Regions from separate parts of the Paenibacillus sp. FSL R5-192 genome, predicted to be linked through region 4. Evidence: riboswitches for the same ligand, from Rfam matches in the RefSeq annotation. Region 4 holds a riboswitch; each other region holds the start of a gene.
The links. Region 4 has a riboswitch for cyclic di-AMP ahead of C161_RS04570 (3D domain-containing protein). Riboswitches for the same ligand answer to the same signal wherever they lie in the genome.
Positions count from the first base shown of each region.

Region 1: it holds a riboswitch for cyclic di-AMP, as region 4 does, so the genes downstream of both, C161_RS26460 (3D domain-containing protein) here and C161_RS04570 (3D domain-containing protein) in region 4, are expected to answer to the same signal.
Region 2: it holds a riboswitch for cyclic di-AMP, as region 4 does, so the genes downstream of both, C161_RS10520 (C40 family peptidase) here and C161_RS04570 (3D domain-containing protein) in region 4, are expected to answer to the same signal.
Region 3: it holds a riboswitch for cyclic di-AMP, as region 4 does, so the genes downstream of both, C161_RS07230 (hypothetical protein) here and C161_RS04570 (3D domain-containing protein) in region 4, are expected to answer to the same signal.

Region 1 covers NZ_ASPR01000049.1:274,420-279,406, forward strand. Annotated here, with positions in the region: gene C161_RS26455 (polysaccharide deacetylase family protein) at 140-931, shown strand; gene C161_RS26460 (3D domain-containing protein) at 1,039-1,713, opposite strand; cyclic di-AMP (ydaO/yuaA leader) riboswitch at 1,716-1,910, opposite strand; gene C161_RS26465 (amino acid ABC transporter ATP-binding protein) at 2,129-2,851, opposite strand; gene C161_RS26470 (ABC transporter substrate-binding protein/permease) at 2,838-4,301, opposite strand; gene C161_RS26475 (M20 family metallopeptidase) at 4,486-4,987, shown strand, end outside.
Region 2 covers NZ_ASPR01000014.1:468,409-473,395, forward strand. Annotated here, with positions in the region: gene C161_RS10500 (xanthine phosphoribosyltransferase) at 178-759, shown strand; gene C161_RS10505 (hypothetical protein) at 857-1,186, shown strand; gene C161_RS10510 (hypothetical protein) at 1,306-1,524, shown strand; gene C161_RS10515 (carboxymuconolactone decarboxylase family protein) at 1,666-1,995, shown strand; gene C161_RS10520 (C40 family peptidase) at 2,069-2,533, opposite strand; cyclic di-AMP (ydaO/yuaA leader) riboswitch at 2,539-2,670, opposite strand; gene pelA (pectate lyase) at 3,089-4,051, shown strand; tRNA gene C161_RS10530 (tRNA-Leu) at 4,228-4,311, shown strand; gene C161_RS10535 (carbohydrate-binding protein) at 4,457-4,987, opposite strand, start outside.
Region 3 covers NZ_ASPR01000012.1:279,646-284,632, reverse strand. Annotated here, with positions in the region: gene C161_RS07240 (Nramp family divalent metal transporter) at 137-1,432, shown strand; gene C161_RS07235 (HAD family hydrolase) at 1,574-2,257, opposite strand; gene C161_RS07230 (hypothetical protein) at 2,432-2,830, opposite strand; cyclic di-AMP (ydaO/yuaA leader) riboswitch at 2,946-3,121, opposite strand; gene C161_RS07225 (glutathione peroxidase) at 3,493-3,972, shown strand; tRNA gene C161_RS07220 (tRNA-Leu) at 4,122-4,204, opposite strand; gene C161_RS07215 (urease accessory protein UreF) at 4,649-4,987, shown strand, end outside.
Region 4 covers NZ_ASPR01000007.1:48,901-53,887, forward strand. Annotated here, with positions in the region: gene yabG (sporulation peptidase YabG) at 1-401, opposite strand, end outside; gene rsmA (16S rRNA (adenine(1518)-N(6)/adenine(1519)-N(6))-dimethyltransferase RsmA) at 461-1,363, opposite strand; gene rnmV (ribonuclease M5) at 1,368-1,913, opposite strand; gene C161_RS04570 (3D domain-containing protein) at 2,069-3,253, opposite strand; cyclic di-AMP (ydaO/yuaA leader) riboswitch at 3,527-3,780, opposite strand; gene C161_RS04575 (TatD family hydrolase) at 4,022-4,792, opposite strand.

The DNA of each region.
Region 1 (4,987 bases), on a different contig from region 4:
CCTTTTCTATATGTTATATATGGAGGAATTATGGCTGTCATGAGCTAAATCCACAATGAAACTTCTCACACTGCGCATATTTTATGGAGCCCCCGGGTATACCAAGGAGAACGTCATTTTGAAAAAGGAGGCCGATATTATGCGCGTACGCCTCATTATGCTGATGGTTATCGTTATTTTTCTCGGGGGATCTCATGCTCCAGTTTCATCGCGGGATGTTTCAAGCCCGCCAGGTGAATCCGTATCAGGTTTGGATTCTGCGGAAGAAGAACAACTGACATTGGGACAATTACGTCAAAAATATGCCGATACGTTCAAAACCAATGGTCCTTCAACCAAGAAGGTTGCACTGACTTTTGATGATGTACCTGATCCACGGTTTACTCCACAAGTGCTGGATGTATTGAAGAAATACAATGTCAGAGCTACATTCTTCATCGTGGGTAGTCGTGCTGAGAAACATCCGGATCTAGTGAAACGCATCGTTAAGGAAGGGCATATGGTTGGTAATCACAGCTACAATCATCCTGAATTCAGTAAGCTGTCGATGAATGCCTTTCGCAAACAAATTTTACATACCGGGGATATTATTCAACGTTTGGCGGGATATACGCCCAAGATGATTCGGCCACCTTATGGAGACATTAATGAAGAACAGCTGAGATGGGCTGCCAAACAACATTATAGCATTGTGAACTGGAACGTAGACTCCCTGGACTGGAAAGGCCTTTCAAAGGAACAGGTGAAAGATAACATCCTCTCTGCCGTGAAACCTGGCTCCATCGTTCTGCAACATGCTGGAGGCGGTGTAGGGTCAAACCTGAACGGCACGATTGAGGCTTTGCCTGAAATTATTGAGGAACTACGTAATCGGGGATATGAACTGGTCACCTTGGACGAAATGCTGGGATTGCCCAAGGCCAAAGATTAGGATGACCGTGATAACAAATAATGAGAATATTAAAAGGGTGCTGTTCAATCGCGAATTAGCGACTGGCAGACACCCTGTTTGAATTCATTTTAAATGTTATTTTCTCTCTACTTCAGAATGTACAGCTCGATATCCTGAAAACCAAATGAGCTTACAGACTGTTTGCTACCCGGGATAAAGATATCAATCCGGTGACCCTTGATTGCACCGCCCACATCCCGCGCTGTGGCTACAAAAGCCTGTTTTGGCAATCCTGGATGGCTGTGACCAGTTACCAGTACTTTGGTTCCAAGTGGAATTACACTTGGATCAACTGCAATCGTACCCAGTTCAAGGTCATTTCCGAAATAATCGACTGCACCCCAGCCTCCATTTTCAGACGGATCTGCAGAGTATGCCGTTGCTTTTACGTTCACAGCTTTGCTGTAATCGAATGTTTTACCCCAGGCTTGAACAACTTTATTATCTGCGTTGACGTCCAAGCTTGCTGTAGTAACAGTCTTCGCTTGGGTCTTGCTCTCCGTTGCCGCAGCGTCTGCTACATTGTTTGCCTTACCGGGAATCGTAATTTTCAAACCACCATAAATGTTGTAAGCCGAAATGTCGTTGTTTGCTTTAATTAACGTGTTGAGTGCTACTCCATATTGTTTTGATAAGGTGTAGAAGGTATCCCCTTCTTTGGCCACATGAACTGAATCGGCGTGAGCCGGAACGGCTTGAATGAGCATTGCTGTTGTCATTAATGCTACTGCTGTTTTGGCTATACGTTTCTTGTTAATCATGGTCTTCCTCCCTCATTGTGCCTGCGAAGTTAGTTGTCGGATTCGGATGAGGAGCCCACCCTATAGGTTCTTCGTTACATTTGAAACGTTATGTACCCAATTCACCCCAAGCAGTGTGCTGTAGATCTTCCCCCTGCACAATCTGCATCGTTACATCCCCCGCACTCCCTGTCCGGAAGTTTCGGCAGAGTTCAATATATCACAATTTTGTAACCTGAACTTGTAGTAATTCTTACCAAATGGTTTTTAGCATGTAAGCATTTGTAAGAATACTGGTTAATTCAGAAAGTTTGGTTGACCCGATTCCTTTACATTTGGTAACAGAATAGTTACTTTTCCGAATCCATACGTCATTATTATCCATAAAAAATAGCGTTACCGACTCGAAGTCAGTAACGCTATTTGATCACATCGTTTAGAGTACTTTCGCAAGAAAATCACGTGTACGTGAATTTTTGGGTGCTCCAAACACCTCATCAGGTGTTCCCTCTTCCACAATAACCCCGCCATCCATGAACAAGATGCGGTCTCCCACTTCACGTGCGAAACCCATCTCATGGGTTACGATGACCATCGTCATTCCGCCTTCTGCAAGACGTTTCATGACATCCAGCACTTCGCCGACCATCTCAGGATCCAGTGCCGACGTAGGCTCGTCAAACAGCATCACATGCGGCTGCATGGCCAATGCTCTAGCAATGGCGATCCGCTGCTTCTGTCCACCAGACAGCTGATTCGGGAATGTATCTTTTTTATCGTACAAGCCCACGGTGTTAAGCAGATCAGCAGCAATTTTTTCCGCTTCCTGAGTGGATTGTTTCTTCACTTTAATTGGAGCAATCGTAATGTTTTGCTCTACCGTTTTGTGTGGGAACAGGTTGAAGTGCTGGAACACCATGCCCATTTTCTCACGAGTTGCGTTAATGTTATGCTTGGGGTCCGTGATTGACACGCCTTCAAAATCAATCTCTCCTGAGGTAGGCTGTTCCAGCAGATTCAGACAACGCAAGAACGTACTTTTACCTGAACCAGAAGGACCGATGACCACGACAACCTCACCTTTGCCAATCGTCACGTTTATGCCCTTAAGCACATCGTTATTTCCATAAGATTTGTGTAATTGTCTAACGTCTATCACTTGCACTCAACTTCCTTTCCAGTCGTCCCAGCAGCTTGGACAAAATGAACGTCATTACAAAGTAGATGGCTGCTGCAATCAAAAATGGACTCAAGCCTTGGTACGTAATGTTCTTGACTACACTTGCCTGATACATAATGTCCACCATACCGATAACGGAGATAATGGAGGATTCTTTGATGATAGTTATGAATTCATTACCGATCGCTGGTAATACAGCTTTGAAGGCTTGTGGCAATATGATATAACGCATCGCGGCGCCTCTTCCCATACCTAATGAACGCGCTGCCTCCAACTGACCACGATCCACACCTTGGATACCTGCACGGAAAATCTCCGCCAGATAGGCACCACTATTGATTGAAAGTGTAATGATACCTGCCTGAAGTGCAGTGAAGTTAATGCCAAAGCTCAGGGAAAAACCATAGTAAATAATCATCAACTGTACCAACATCGGTGTGCCACGGATCACTTCAACGTAAGCCGTACCGATCCAGCGCAAGATTGCAGCGTCATGCAAACGGAACAAACAGATGATCAATCCAATAATTACCCCGAAGATAACCCCAAGTGCAGACAACAGAAGTGTGTATCCTACACCTGTAGCATAGAAACTTTTGTACTCCCAGAATACTTGGAAAATATTTTGTGATTTGTTCGCTTTATCCGCCATCAAGAGGCTGGCGTCCGTCACCATCTGATTGATTTTATCTTCGCTTTTCAGTCGCTCCAGTGTTCCATTTACTGCAGCTAGCAGCTCGGTATTACCTTTACGAATCCCGATTGCCGCTTCTGCTTGCTCTTCGTCCGGAACAGCAGCAGCAAGTCCAATGATATCGTCCAGATAACCTACAGCAACGGTATCTTCAACGATTGCCGCGTCAATGCGTTTTGTTTGCAGTTGAAGCACGATATCCGAGATTTTATCCAGCGCAGTAAGCTTCGCTCCTGGAATACTCTGTCCGATCGTTTCCTGAATGGAGCCTTTCTGAACGCCAATCTTCGCATTTTCAAGTTCTGCCATGGTTGGATATTTGTCTTTATCCACATTGCGAACCATAATCACTTGTTTTGACTTATAATAGGTGTCGGAAAAATCGATACTTTTCTTCCGCTCATCCGTCGGCGTCATACCTGAAATCACCAGATCAACACGCCCGCTCTGCAATGAAGGCAGAAGACCGTCGAAGCCCATATCCTCAATCACAAGCTCAGCGCCAAGATCTTTGGCAATCTCTTTGGCGATCTCAATATCGAAGCCGACGATTTCATCTTTGCCATTAATCACTTTATGGAATTCATATGGTGCAAAATCGGCACTTGTACCGAGCACCAGCTTTTTACTGCTTGAATTATCTGTAGTTCCACTAGCAAGTGCCACAGGAACGGCAGTCGTCAGCAGAATAACAAAGGTCAACAGCATCATGGTGTAACGACTTATTAATTTCAACCTTTTTCTCTCCCCTTACAATACTTTGTATGCTTCTCATGTTGATGACTGAGTCATTATAAAGTACAATGCATGATTATGCAATGCATTTTGACAATACAAATCTTGACTTGTTTCTGAAAAAAATAAAGCAAACATGATATAATCAATGAATTATTTTCATTTTTGCATAAGGAGTTTACTAATGACAGCTAACAAATCACAAATTCTAACGGTTATTGATCAATATGCTTCCCGTTTTAAAACCATTTCATCATATATCGGTGCCAACCCCGAACTGGGAAATGAAGAGTATCTCGCTTCTGCCCGTTTGAAAGAAGAACTGCTCTTCCACGGTTTCACTGTAGAGGCTCCAATCCTTGGTCTGGAGACAGCCTTTATCGGAACCTATTCAGCCGCCAAACCAGGCCCTACCATTGCTTTATTGTGCGAATATGACGCCTTGCCGGAGATCGGTCACGCTTGTGGTCACCATCTGATCTGTATGATGAGTCTTGGGGCCGCTGTTGGGCTAAAATCTATTCTGGATGAAGTAGGTGGAACCATTAAAGTGTTTGGTACCCCCGCTGAAGAGACACGTGGTGCCAAAGTTCCGATGGCTGAAGCAGGTTTGTTCGATGACTGTGATGTCGCTCTCATGGCGCATCCATATTATGCCTACGAAAAGTCAGGCAGCTCACTGGCTA
Region 2 (4,987 bases), on a different contig from region 4:
GTTTGGACATGCGGGTACCATGGTACAAGGTATGCTTGACCCACGAAAGTCATGACAATCGATAATGAGCTTTGGCTTGAAATGCGTCCCAAGGACAGCGTCAAGGCAATTTCGCTTGAACTTATAGATAGATATATGATACTTTTACCTCATAGGATAGGCTTGGGAGGTCAAATCATGGAATTATTGAAACAACGAATTTTACAAGAAGGTGTGGTTATCTCGGATCAAGTATTAAAGCTGGATGGTCTGTTGAACCACCAGATTGATCCTGCATTAACGATGGAGATGGGACGTGAGTTTGCTGCCCGTTTTCGTGAAAGTGGAGTAACTCGGGTAATCACGGTAGAATCCTCAGGGATTCCGGTTGCGTTTGCCGCAGCCTATGAACTTGGGGTGCCCCTTGTATTCGCCCGTCGCAAAAAAACACTTCTGGCTGATCCTGATGCTTACTGTGAACGTGTACCGTCCTTTACCAAAGGAATTGTAACTGACATTATGGTATCCCGCGAGTTCATTCATGAGAATGACCGCATTTTGTTCATTGATGATATCATTGCCAATGGAGATGCCGCTCGTGGCGTCATCAAAATTATCGAGCGTTCCGGTGCGGAACTTGTCGGATTCGGCGTTGTGGTCGAGAAAAGTTTCCAGGCAGGGGCACGCACGATTCGTGAACAGGGTATTCCGGTGGAAGCCTTGGTACGCATTCGTTCCCTGAACGATGGAACAGTACAATTTGACGATAACGAAATGTGACATTTTAAAGGAATAGGGCCTATTTTTTGAACTATGCCTTTGCATGACCGCCGATTTCATTTATAATGGGGTTATGTTAGGGAGAGGAGGCAACACCATGGGGAACCAACCGGCAACAGAACAATTTTTTAATGATAAGCTGGCGGAATCGAAAGTTCATTTTGAACGTGCCCTGGATTGTAAACATACGGAATTCGATGACCTTTATCCCTATATGATTGAACATCCTCAATTTTTCTGGTACAAACGCTATGTTGCCTGGTCAGAATTACTGACGATTGTAGGCTTGTGCGAAGAGTTGTCCTTCTCTTGGAAAGAACAATTTACACCGCATCAAGTGGAGTACCTTGAAGAACGTGTGATGTCCGCCAAAGTGCTTGATTTTTGGTTCGAGAAGAACGACAGCAAAGAGCACGCGCAGCGGTAACTTTCAGTCGGGACATAATTTCGAATGACATGACAGTCCAATACAGTCACGTGAGACCTAAATGACTTTTCATTTAGGTCTCTTTTTGTAAATAAATTTGAAATATAGGAGCCATGAAGATGATTAGTGATACAGAATTGGACGCCCTGCGTCTGTCAGGTGAGAAAGTTAGAGTCGTACGGGACGAGCTGGAATCGAACGACGTGAAGGGCATTGTGGTTGCCTGGGATGGCGAGCAGGTACTTATCCGTCGTCAGAATCGACGTGTCGTTAAGCTGGACCGAGGTTACAGCTATCAGCTGTTCAGCGAGCCGCGCCAGAGTCCACTTAGTGAGTAACAGCTTATAATTATGGCAGGGCCATGCGCGTTAAATGTTTGGAATTACCATGATTTCTTGGCATAATTGGCTCACTCGGGAGAGAAGATAGGTACAGTGAGGAAGATCTGTAACTATAGCCGAGAGGGTGTGCTACAAGCCATGACATTGATGAATGATAAAGTTCATGCCTACAAGGATCAGATTGGAGCATTAAGCGATGTGCTGCCAGGTGTGGTGAAGTCGTATCATGAGTTTACCGGAGAATGCTTCCAACCTGGCGTGATTGATGCGAAGACAAAACAGCTAATTGCACTTGGCATTGGATTATTCGCCAACAATGAGGTATGTACCTTCTACCATGTAGAAGAAGCCCGTGCCAAGGGTGCAACAGATCAGGAGATCATGGAGACCGTAGCCGTGGCCGGAGCTGTTGGTGGAGGACATGCCCTGTCTCAGGGTGCGATGCGAGTGCAGAAGGCGCTGCATTAGTAAGCAATGCAACATAAATTTTTAAGTGCAAAAAAGGCATCCGGTTAATAACCGATGCCTTTTTGTATGTGAATCACATTTTACCTAACATTTTATCATACATAAACTGTCCAGTTACCCGACGTGCTGTTACATAACGATCATTGAAGTATGGATTCGATAACTTCGTGATGCTTACACCTTTACTGCTGGAGGCATGAGCGAATTGTCCGCCGCCGATATATACACCTGTATGTGAAATGCCTTTGCCTGTTGTATTAAAGAACACCAGATCACCTGTCCGAACATTGCTCTTGGATACGGGAGTACCTGCTTTGGCTTGCTGCTGCGAAGTACGTGGTAATTCAATGCTGTATTTGTTGAAAAGATATCTCATAAAACCAGAACAGTCGAAGCCGGCTACAGTTGTGCCACCCCATTTGTAAGGAATACCTGTCATGTTGTTCACTACGGAGTTGATACTGCTTGCCTCTGTGCTTGTTGCCCCGGATGTAAATAATACAGCTGCTCCAAAAATGGAGATAATCAGTTTTTTCAAAATCAATGTTCTCCCTTCGATGCCTACGGAGTTAGCTAAGGGTTCGGTAGAAGGTTCCCTATATTTCCTATGTATAAGAATAATTCACCCAAATTGGTTCCCCCGTTTTCAAACATGAAACTCGGCAATGAATAATTAAGTTTTTGTAACTATTTGAAACTATATTGCATAAATGCGTAATTGTCAAACCCATTTAAAACCCTTCGTAATACCTCAATGTTAGCGGAATTAAGGTTTTTATATGAAAGAAGGGATCAAGTTTGGGTATCATTCATGACAAAAACGTCATTATTGGTTCGTTTAAGACGAATTTGGATAAATAAATAGGTTTGTCATGAGTTAAAAGAACTATCCCGTTATGTAGAATTAGAGAGATTATATTCATTAAGTTGCATATATTGACAAAAATCGATTTTTTGCATATTATCTGATTATCCAATCCACATATTGGATGAAAATTGATTTTATTATGCGATAAATACAAATAAAGGAGGTTTGGGGCGTATATCATAGGTAAAGTAGAAGTGGAAGATTTATAAAAACGAACATAGGAGAGTGTTACATTTGAAAGCGAAGAAAATAATTACTTTTGTCCTGGCATGTACGATGGTGTTCTCAGTAGTTGGAATGGCAGTTCTCCCTGTAGGGACGGTATCTGCTGCAGATGCGTCGGGTACTACAGCGAGTATTTCTGATATTTTGAAGAACCAGCTGCCGGATGGAGGTTGGAGAAAAGATTATAAACAGACAAGTGGAGAGTGGGCAAAGTCCACGATAGACAACAAGGCTACATACTCAGAAATTAGAAGATTGGCGAAGGAATTTAAAAAGACGAATGATCCGCGTTACTCCACAGCTGCAATCAAAGGAATTAACTTTTTGATCAACATGCAGTATTCAAACGGCGGGTGGCCACAAGTTTACCAAAGCTCCGGATACCACAAGCACATCACTTACAATGATGATGCCATGATTAATGTAATGATCATGCTGGATGAAGTAGCAGCACGCAAAGGTGATTTCTCATTTATCGACAGCACACTTGCTAACCGCAGTAAAAATTCAGTTGCCAAAGGTGTGGAGGCGATTCTGAATACACAGGTCGTTTCAGGTGGTAAGCTGACAGCATGGGGACAACAACATGATTCCAGCTCTCTTAAACCAGCGAGCGCAAGAATCTACGAAGTGCCATCACTGACAGCTGGAGAGAGTGTAACGATTGTTAAATTTCTGAAAACCAGACCTGCTAACGCTAAAATTACCGCATCCATTAAAGGAGCGGAGGCTTGGTTTAACAAAGTGAAAATTACGGGTTACAAGTATGAAAGAGCTAATGGAGATAGTAAAATTATCGCTGATTCCAAAGCTGCACCAATTTGGGCACGCTTCTATGAGATCGGAACGGATAAACCAATCTTTATTGGTCGTGACGGGGTAGTTAAATACAAATTAAGTGATATTGATAAAGAAAGAAGAGGCGGTTATGCATGGTATGGCAACTGGCCTTCCAAGCTGTAATTTGTAGTATGCTTCCGTTTTAATGAACCAAACTATTAGCAGCAGTTAAAGGTAAAGCCCGAATCGACATGGACGTCTGATTCGGGCTTTATTGTTATTATTTTCAGTGTTGACATGATAGATTACGCATGATATATTATTTATTGTCGCCGATATTGATGACGGAGATACAATATGCGGTCGTGGCGGAATTGGCAGACGCGCACGGTTCAGGTCCGTGTGGGCTAACCCCCGTGGAGGTTCGAGTCCTCTCGACCGCATCTAATAAAAAGACTTCTTAAGCTAACGCTTAAGGAGTCTTTTTTTGCATTTTTTGATATAACACTAACTTTAGTGATGAGTATTCAAGAGGTTAGTGCTTAGCTGCACGTACAGCAAATGTCTTCCATCAGCCATACGGAACGTTTATTGTGCTGCGGTAACATTAACGCTGTCAATATTCGGTCCTTCCGATCCGGTGGTAACCACTTTCAATGTATTGGTCCCCGTGTTCATGGGGACCTGTATTGTTTTTTCAACCCAAGTGGACCAGCTTCCCGTAGCCGGAAAGGGCTCGTTGCTAATGACTTTGGTTCCGTTCACAAAAATGTCGAGGTTCCGAGTGCCGCTTTCCAGCGCATAACGAAACTTTACGTTTTTGGTACCTGTTGTCGTGTTATTAATGCCGTTCCATTGAATGGCCGAACCAGTCATCGCATTGAAGTTAACATACCCGGACCCAGTGTAACCGGTGTAGATTGTTTCAATGGCAGCTTCCGTAAGTGACGTTCCGGTCTCGGCTTCATACGTAGTGCCACTGCCTGTATTCCCGCCGCTATTTCCGCCAGTAACGTTGGCAACAAACGTTGTTACGCTCTGAGGCGGGAGCTGTGCCGTGAAGGCTCCATTGGATACGTTAAGCGAGGTTCCGCTTGCCAGATTTCGACTGCTGTCCGT
Region 3 (4,987 bases), on a different contig from region 4:
AAAAATTTAGATATATCATGAGCGGTTTGTACCGCATCAATATCTCCAAATCAATAATTCAAAGTCAGGTGATTATCGTATGAGTAAAAAAAATCCGTTCAACGCTCCTTCAAGAGAATCATTATCTACTGCGGGCATGGCCCCTTCCCTTGGAGAAGCACATAGTTCCATGAAAGTTCCGCAGAATGCTGCATGGTGGAAGAAATTCCTCGCCTTTGTAGGCCCAGGATACCTCGTTGCCGTAGGTTACATGGACCCGGGGAACTGGGCAACAGATATCGCAGGCGGCTCGCAGTTCGGGTATACCTTGTTATCCGTTATCCTGTTATCGAACCTGATGGCCGTTGTCCTTCAGTCGCTGGCTGGCAAGCTCGGTATCGTCACTGGACGGGATCTGGCTCAAGCCTGTCGTGAACGATTCAGCATGCCTGTTGTTATGATGTTATGGATTCTGTGTGAGCTTGCCATTGCAGCTACCGATCTGGCTGAAGTCATTGGTTCTGCCATCGCATTAAAACTGTTATTTAACATCCCCATGTTATACGGCGTTATCATCACCGCAGTTGATGTACTCCTGATTCTTGTTCTGCAAAACAAAGGCTTCCGCGCTTTGGAAACTCTCGTCATTGTGCTGATGGCAACAATTGCCCTCTGCTTCGGGATTGATCTGTTTCTGGCAAAACCGGATATGGGCGGTGTTCTCCATGGTTTTGTACCAAATGTTGAGATCCTGCAAAACCCGGCTATGCTCTATATTGCCATTGGTATTATCGGAGCAACCGTGATGCCGCATAATCTGTACCTGCATTCTTCCATTGTGCAGACCCGTCAGATCGAACAGACACCACAGGGCAAAAAAGAAGCCATTCGGTACTCGACCATGGATTCTACGATTGCGCTGACACTGGCCCTGTTCATCAATGCAGCCATCCTGATTGTATCTGCCGCTGTATTTCACAGTGCTGGTATGACGCAGGTTGCTGAGATCGCTGATGCCTATCATCTGCTGACACCTCTATTGGGTACTACGGTCGCAAGTATCCTGTTCGGTGTGGCGCTGTTAGCATCAGGTCAGAACTCTACCCTTACAGGTACACTCGCTGGGCAGATCGTTATGGAAGGTTTCCTGAACATTCGAATTCCGGCTTGGCTACGCAGACTGGTCACACGTCTGATCGCCATCATCCCCGCGGTAATTGTGACAGCCATTGCAGGAGAACATGGCACAGAAGAACTACTCATTTTGAGCCAGGTCGTCCTGTCGCTTCAATTGCCGTTTGCTGTAATTCCCCTGGTGATGTTCACGAGTGATAAAAAAAGCATGGGTGCATTCGCCAACAAATTGTGGCTCAAAATCATCTCATGGGTCATTGCCGCGATTATCGTTGTGCTGAATGTATATCTGATCATTCAGACGATTCGGTTATTCTAATCTCATTTTAATTGGCTAAATACTAAAAAGGCTGATCAACTCCGGTATTTTATACCCAGTTGATCAGCCTTTATTGTTGCAATACAGCAACATGTTTCCTTTTATAGTAAAACTCAAACTCCAATAAACAACCATCTGCATCTAATCCTGATTTGGTATCAATAACGGCAAGAGTTGATCCAATGAATCAACAGTCCAATCCGCACGTTTGTCATCCGATAGTTCTGGCTGAAATCTTCCGTAACCCTGCATAATTCGAATCGTACGCATGCCCAGCTTCCGAGCAGGTATAATGTCGTTATCGATCCGATCGCCGATCATGACGGCTTCCTCCGGTTCACAACCGGCCTGCTTCAAGGCCACAGCGTATAACTCAGGGTCTGGCTTGGACACTCCTTCTTCAGCCGAACATGCCAGAACATCAACATACTTCCGCAAGCCGTAGCTCTCCAGTCTCTCTTCCGTTCCAGGACTCTGATTGGCAATAATGCCAATGCGATAATGCCGTGACAACTGCTGAAGAACGGAATCTGCTGAAGGAAAAGGACGTTCAAGATCTTTTTGAAACTTCAGCTTGTCCTGAATCTGTTTTTGATGTCCCTCGTCTTTAACAAATGTGCGAATTGCCACTCTCATAGGCCATTGCTCATATTTTCGGTAACAGTTCGCGAACAGTTCGCGTACCGTCTCAATCTTCACCGGATACCCCAAAACACAAGCTTCACGGACGAACTGTCCAATAATATCATCAACCGGCTCCCATTCATCCACCAGTGTATCTCCAACATCAAAAAACAACCATTTCAATCCACCTACATCCGGCACGCCAATTCCTCCTTGTAAGCATAAAAAAGAAGACTCACCATCCTGCATGAGTCTCCTCAAACTTCCGTTTATCGATGAATCAATTTCATAATACCTTGAGTGAATTCTGAAATTGATTCTAATACATTCAATTATAACAGGCACCTTACACCTGAGCAATCACAAGCTATGGCATTAACCATTGAGGAGAAAGCCAACTTCCCCATTGAGCGAATATACAATCCGGTCTGCGCCCATGCCCCGATAGATGCCCTTAGGATGACTCTGCTCCGTAATGACGCACAGGGATTTCGATGTCCATGAACGGCAGATCTGTAAATAACGACAGGTCAGATTCAGGCTGTTCTCGAAAATAAACACGTTGCCTACGCTGCCCTGCGGCAAAAACCATTTTTGAGCTGCAGCCGTGTTCATGCGAATGACATGTTCTACTCCGATTCTACGGAGTCTGCGCTCTTCCCCTGCACTGTTGGTTAGAACGGCAAACGGCATTTTTTTGTACATCAGTAATTTGATAAATTTGCGTCCTGCTTCATTTGGAGCAGTCACTAAGATCATCTCAGTATCCATCATTCGTTCCTCCCTTGGCGTGAAAAGACAACAAAAAAGAAGCGTGGGGGACCAAGGCCTCCCGAACGCTTCTTAAAGAATCCATGGCGAAAACGCCATGAACCAGCGTACGGCTTGTTGCCTCTCCCTTTAACGCTTACGAGGTTAGCTGACGGATTCGGGCGCGAGAGTCGCCCTATTTCCGGCTGTCACCGGAAAATTCACCCCATGAATGCCTACTGTCCTGGACAGCGCATTCCGTTGGTTCCCCCGTTTTCCACTCATGAATGAATGGAAACTCAGCGATTAAAACATCGTTCGTATATCTTAAGATAAGATCGAGCGATATTATCGTTTGTTTCGTTTTTCATATACAATTTAGTTTAAATTGAAATTACGTTATGAATCATACACCCGTGCCATGACGGTGTAAAGTCCTCACAGATCACCGAATCGGCAGATTTTTGCCAATACTCATCCATAATAACGCTTACAATAAGGTTATACTCTATCCATCTCTTCAAGGCTATCTAATTCTCACTCTGACGAAAATCCCTTCGCAATTCATTCACGTATTCCGCACAACTTGCCTGTTTTGATTCTTTTAACACCATATTAGTTTTGCAATATTTAATTGCAACCAATATAATAGAAGATATAAGAGTAAATAAATGGAGGCGATTTAGATGACAGTCTACGATTACAAAGTGAATACCCTTCGCGGTCAAGAAGTTGAAATGTCCGACTACCGTGACAAAGTGCTCCTGATCGTGAATACGGCAAGCTCATGCGGCCTTACCCCTCAATTCAAAGGTCTTCAAGAACTGCAAGACAAGTTTCAAGATGCTCCATTTGAAGTTCTTGGTTTCCCAAGTAACCAGTTTGCACAGGAAAAAGGATCTTCCGACGATATTGCCGAGTTCTGTCAGATGAATTATGGCGTGAGCTTCCCCATGTTTGAGAAAATTGATGTGAACGGATCAAGCGCTCACCCTCTTTTCCAACACCTTAGTACAGAAGCTCCTGGCCTGCTCGGCTCCAAAGCAATCAAATGGAATTTCACCAAATTCCTTGTGGATCAGAACGGACAGGTCATTAAACGTTATGCTCCCAAAACAACACCGGACAAGATTGAAGAAGATATCAAGAACTTGCTGCAAAAATAATACACAGGCCACCCGTAGCGGGAAGGTAGAGCAGTATTGCCCCGGTAATGGATGGCTTTTTTTTCTCAACTTTGATGTCATACTGTTCGAAAAAGACAAAAAAAGAAGCTTTCCAATAACGGAAAGCTTCTTTTTAATCGTTCATATGATGCGGTCGAGAGGACTCGAACCTCCACGGGCATACGCCCACTACCCCCTCAAGATAGCGTGTCTGCCATTCCACCACGACCGCATGTCGTAAATAATCGGCAACAGAATTGATTATACCGGGTTCAGAACTAAAAGTAAAGTATTTTTTAATACTTCTTTTTCAGCTAGGCATTTTCATCAAAAATCGCATAATCTCGTCATCTTTACCCATGAACTGCATATTATTAGATTTGATCCCCTCTTTTTCGGTAAGAGCCGATCTTGTTGATTCATTTATATATAGTCCTTCCTTATATATGGTCCTCCCTGCACTTCGCCACATAAATAACACAGTGAGTTATATAAAATAACACAAATATTGAATTTCAAATTTAATCCATTAAATTTCACGGATACTATTGACAAAAAGCGGACATTTATGGGATGATAACTATCATATAATTCGGATTTTTAAACAAAATGCAAACAAAAAGGGATATTAATGTCACTTAAAGTAACATTTAACGAACACAGGAGGCGAATGATTGTGAACCGTGGGAATAAGCTGCTCGATTATGTCAAACTGCTTGATTCCTCTATTCAGGTTGGAGGGTTCACCCATTCCTTCGGCATGGATATCCATATCAGGGAGGGTACCATTCGTAATGCTGAAGATCTCGAATCATTCATGCGTTGTCAGTTGCATCCCAGCATCGTTCGTCTTGAAGGTATGGCCATCAAAGGCATCTATACCGCAGCAGATCACAAGGATACATGGCGGATAGCTCTGATCGACAAGCTCGTCCATGTTCAGCGAACCCCTGGAGATCTCAGAGAACAAGCTGCCGCCATGGGTAAACGATTGATCAGACTTGCACGCGCTCTG
Region 4 (4,987 bases):
TACTGTCCCTCTGCGGGTACACGAAGTTGCTCATAGAGATCCATACTTTTTTTCAAATAGTTCGGATCTCCATCCAGATGAAGCACCTTTCCAGGCATTTCAAAATAAGCCGGTTCCTGCTGGGCAGACCAATCCTGTACCAGACCTTCACGATTCCGCTCAGCCTGTTCCATACGATTCTGCTGCAGACGGGACAGGGTCTGATGTGCTTTAATATGCGCCTGTCTGGTCTTGGCGCTTTGTGGTTCGTAGGGAACCTGTATCAAATCGTCCACCGGGGAATCGGCAATCAGCCGGAACTCAGTCCCTTTAATGACCGCAGCATCCAACTGGAGGCCTTCCACCCGAAAAGTCACATCGCCGCCGTATGACTTCCGAACGACCAAGTCTCCGATATTCATCAACGTAATCACCTCTACCCCATCGTATGGGCAAAGACCCGGTTTGGTTCATTCAAATTTTACAGCGCTGCACGTACCCCTGCTTCCCACATTACGGTGCTGAGTGTGGCATACTCTTGCAGACTCAATGTCTCTCCACGTCGGGAAGGTTGAATACCTGCCTGCTCCAGCAGAATGTCTGCCTGTTCCCGGTTCTCCTTTGTGAAGAAACGTGCCTTCAAATTGTTTGAGATTGTTTTTCTCCGCTGGGCAAAAGAAGCCTGTACCACTTCGAAGTAGTGTGCTTCATCCGGAATCTCCACTGGTGGTTGCTCACGCACTTTCAGCTTAATGACAGCTGATTCCACATTAGGTTGCGGAATGAAGACCGTAGGAGGCACAATACACACAAGTTCCGGCATACTGTAGTACTGAACTGCGATGCTTAGACTACCGTAGTCTTTTGATCCTGGTGCAGCAGCCATGCGTTCAGCCACTTCTTTTTGGATCATGACAACAATGCTGTCTACCGGCAGCTTCTCTTCCAGCAGTTTCATCATGATTGGAGTCGTTACATAATAAGGCAGGTTAGCCACAACACTGACTTTGTCCACGGATGCAAAATCCGTATTAAACAACTCAGCCAGATCAAGCTTCAGCACATCCCCATGATGAACACGTACATTCGAATAAGGCTGCATCACTTCTCCCAGGATTGGGATTAAGCGCTGGTCAATCTCTACGGCTGTGACGGGACCGGCTACCCGAGCCAGTCGCTCCGTGAGGGCTCCAATACCCGGCCCGATCTCCAGTGCGCCCTTGGACTCGTCCAGATCGGCTGCATTAACAATTTTGTTCAGTATATTTTGATCGATCAGAAAGTTCTGACCCAGACTTTTCTTAAATGAGAATCCGTGTCTTTGAATAATCTCTTTCGTACGCTTGGGCGTTGCAATTTCAATCGTCTCTTCCATGTTCTTCATATGCTCACAATCCTTCACGTTCAATTTGCGCTAATGCTGTAGAGAACTCTTCCCGTGTAATCTGAAATACACTGAGGCGTTTGTGGAACTGCTTACCGTTACAATAACCGATGCCCAGCAGATTGCCCATCTCCATGCGACGTGCAGCAGCCTGCGGATGCACAATAAGTCCTGCCGCGATCAGGTCCTCCCAATCGATCAGGCTCGGAGCACCTTCGTATGAAGTATGTACGCGCGCCAGAGCATGACGGATCGCCTCTGGTGAGGCATTCTCCACCCCAATGTCCCCTTTGCGCGTTGCATCGGCTTCCGGAATGAAGGCATGTTTGCAGCCTGGCACCTTGTTCGCAATAATTTTTCGAATGCGTTCGCCAGCATGATCCGGATCTGTCAGTACAATGACTCCCCGTCTCTCCTGAGCAAGCGCAATCCGCTTCAGAATGCGTTGGTTGATTGCTGATCCACCTGTTTCTATGGTATCGGCTTCCACGGCCCGACGGATAGCTACCGTATCGTCACGGCCTTCCACCACAATGATTTCTTTTATCATGTTCCATTTCTTCCTTTCTAACGCAAAAAGAAGAGGAATATCCTCTTCTCTGCCAAACGGCGGGGGAGACTGAATTCAGACTCCTCCGCCGCATATTCCGCATGAATCATTCATGCAACTATTTTATAGCATTCCCATTTCAAAGTAAAACGATTTTAGTTCGCTTCCGGCTTCACCGGACCGATCACGTAGACCGTCTTGCCTTTCTTACGTCCAAAATTCAGGGCATGCTTCACACTGTCATAATACACATCAATTTTGTTGCCTTTAATGGCACCGCCTGTATCTTCCGCACGACGGAATCCCAGACCTTCGATATATACCCACCAGCCAATTGGAATGACTTTGGGATCAACCGCAATGGTGCGTCCTTCCGTTACACGAGTACCGGAAGCTGTTTTAGTTCCAATGCCAGGCTCTTCGGAAGAGTAGGCAGTCATGGATACATTTTTAAGTACTTTGGAGTATTTAAAAGAAGTCCCGGATACGGTAATCACTTTGCTGCCCGAGGCAGATGTTTTCTTCGAGTTCGTTGTTGTAGCCTTTTTGGTTGTTGACGTTTGAGCCGATACGGTCTGAATCTCAGGTTCTTTCACGACCGGTTTTGCTTTGGTGCCGACAGCGATCACTTTATCTACACGATTATTCGCGACAGATTTGCCGACCATTTTTTTGGAGACCAATTCTCCATCCTGAAATACCTTTTCGATATGCTGCACAATTGTGCCTTCTTTGCCGTTCACAACGACACGGTTATCCCCTTTGTATAAGCTAGGGTCAGCCGTTTTAATGACTTTGTAAGCGATCGGTTGCTCTACTTCCACTGTACGCTTTGTTACGCGCACTACACGGATCTTCATCTCCGCTTTGATCGCAGTTCCAAGCGCCGGATACACTTTATCATTACTTTCAACTTGAATACCTGATTTTTGAATTGCATCTTCTACCGATGAATCGGTTGTATACAGAGTCTTGGTGTCTCCGTCTGCCGTAATGTTAACTGGAACGGCCCGCTCAATAACGATTCGGTCTCCATCTGTAATCGCCCCATTCATGGACATGGATACCTTATCGTGAGGGCTGACTGTGATCGACTGCTCCTCCAGCATTTCCTGAAGCATTCCTGTACGAGTCTCTACCACCTGAGCTTTGCCATCAATAACCAGCGAAATTTGTTTCCCGGCCTGACCGTAAACGACTAACAAGATCATGATTGTAAGCGCAATTGAGAAAATCGCGATCAATGCCATTTGACGCATGTTCTCATGCTTCCACCGCAACGCGAAAGACTTACTGGATGATCGTGACTCATGGGTCTCTTCTGGTTGGAATGTGCCCACTTCTCCGTCCTCCTTCATAGCCTCGCCGTCTAAAGTAATGCATGATGTCTTTGACGTGACTATACCAAATTTTCTACAGAACACAGATTGGACCAACATAATCCGATTCTGCACCATGAATCAATCTTCGCAACATGATGTCATCCTCCTGAATACCTACCGTATGATGACAATATTTCTTTTATTCAAAAACAAAAAAGCCAAAGAAAGAGTGTAAGAGGAACTCTTCCGTGGCTTCCGAATGATTCTGAATATCGGAAATTCATGCACGAGGTTGCCTCTCTTTTTCCGCTTGCGAGGTTAGCTGTCGGGTTCGGGCGAAAGAGAGCCGCCCTATCTTGGGTCACCCGCTCATGGCGGACGCCCTTGAATTCACCCCGAGACCCAAAGAAGAAATCAAATACGGCTTCGCAGTTCCCTTCGCTGCTTTTGGGTCAGCGAACGTTGCGCATCGGCCAAATACACCGATGTTTAAGCCCTATTGGTTCCCCCGCTCTCCGATAACGGAGACTCAGCGAGACTGATTCATGAAAGTAATGTTGTTTCATCGGAAAGTGTCCCTTTGTTCATCCCCCGAACATCTGTCCAATTTTCCGCACAACAATTCACTGAAAAGATGATATCCTGTTTTGATGCATGTTGTAAAGCGTTGATCAAGTACGTTTTTCTGAATATTTGGTTAAAATATTGTAATATTCTTGATTTATTTGGATCAAAGGGCAAATTACCTCCGCTTACCTGCCTTTTTCACCTCATTTGCTCGTTTTTTTAACGAATCCCAAATCGTTCCATGGCATTTTTGGTTGTTATTGCAGCAATTTCCTCCACCGAAATGCCTTTAATTTCCGCAGCTGCCTCTGCAACCAGACGTACATGCGCTGTCTCATTTCGCTTCCCACGATAAGGGTGAGGTGTCAAATATGGAGCATCTGTTTCAATGAAAAAACGGTCCATAGGAACCTTCTCCAGCACCTCTTTGGGCTGCTTTGCATTTTTGAATGTGATCGGTCCTCCGAAGGAGAGATGGAAGCCCATATCGAGACAACTTTTTGCTGTTTCCCAGCTGCCTGAGAACGAGTGCATCACACCACCAACTTCACCCGCTTTCTCTTCACGCAAAATTCTTATGATATCCTCATGTGCATCCCGATTATGGATGACAATTGGCATGTTCACTTCACGCGCCAAAGCAATTTGTTGTCGTAATACGCGATGCTGTATTTCTTTTGGTGAAGTATCCCAGTGATAATCCAATCCAATCTCACCGATCGCAACCACTTTTTCATGCTTGCATAAAGATGCAATCCACTCCAAATCGCCCTCCTGCATTGTGATCGCATCTACGGGATGCCACCCTACAGCTGCATATATAAAGTCATATGTTTCAGCGAGTTTCATTGTGGTTGGAATTGTCTCCCGGTTAAAGCCAATGTTGATCATGCGACCAACTCCTGCATCCACAGCACGCTGAATCATGTCCTCGCGGTCCTCGTCGAATTGTGGTGCATCCAGATGTGTATGTGTGTCGAACAGCATCATGTCTGTATCTCCCTTCATGTCGAAATAACGACTATCTTCTTTTTCAAAATCCAATTTGTAAAATTCAATAATTCAATGACTCATACATAAAACATTTTGGGTATCTGTGTATTACATCATTACGTTTGTTTCTTCACAACTACAATATATAGAAGATATACAGATATTCTGATCTATATATTGCTAATTGTGCTC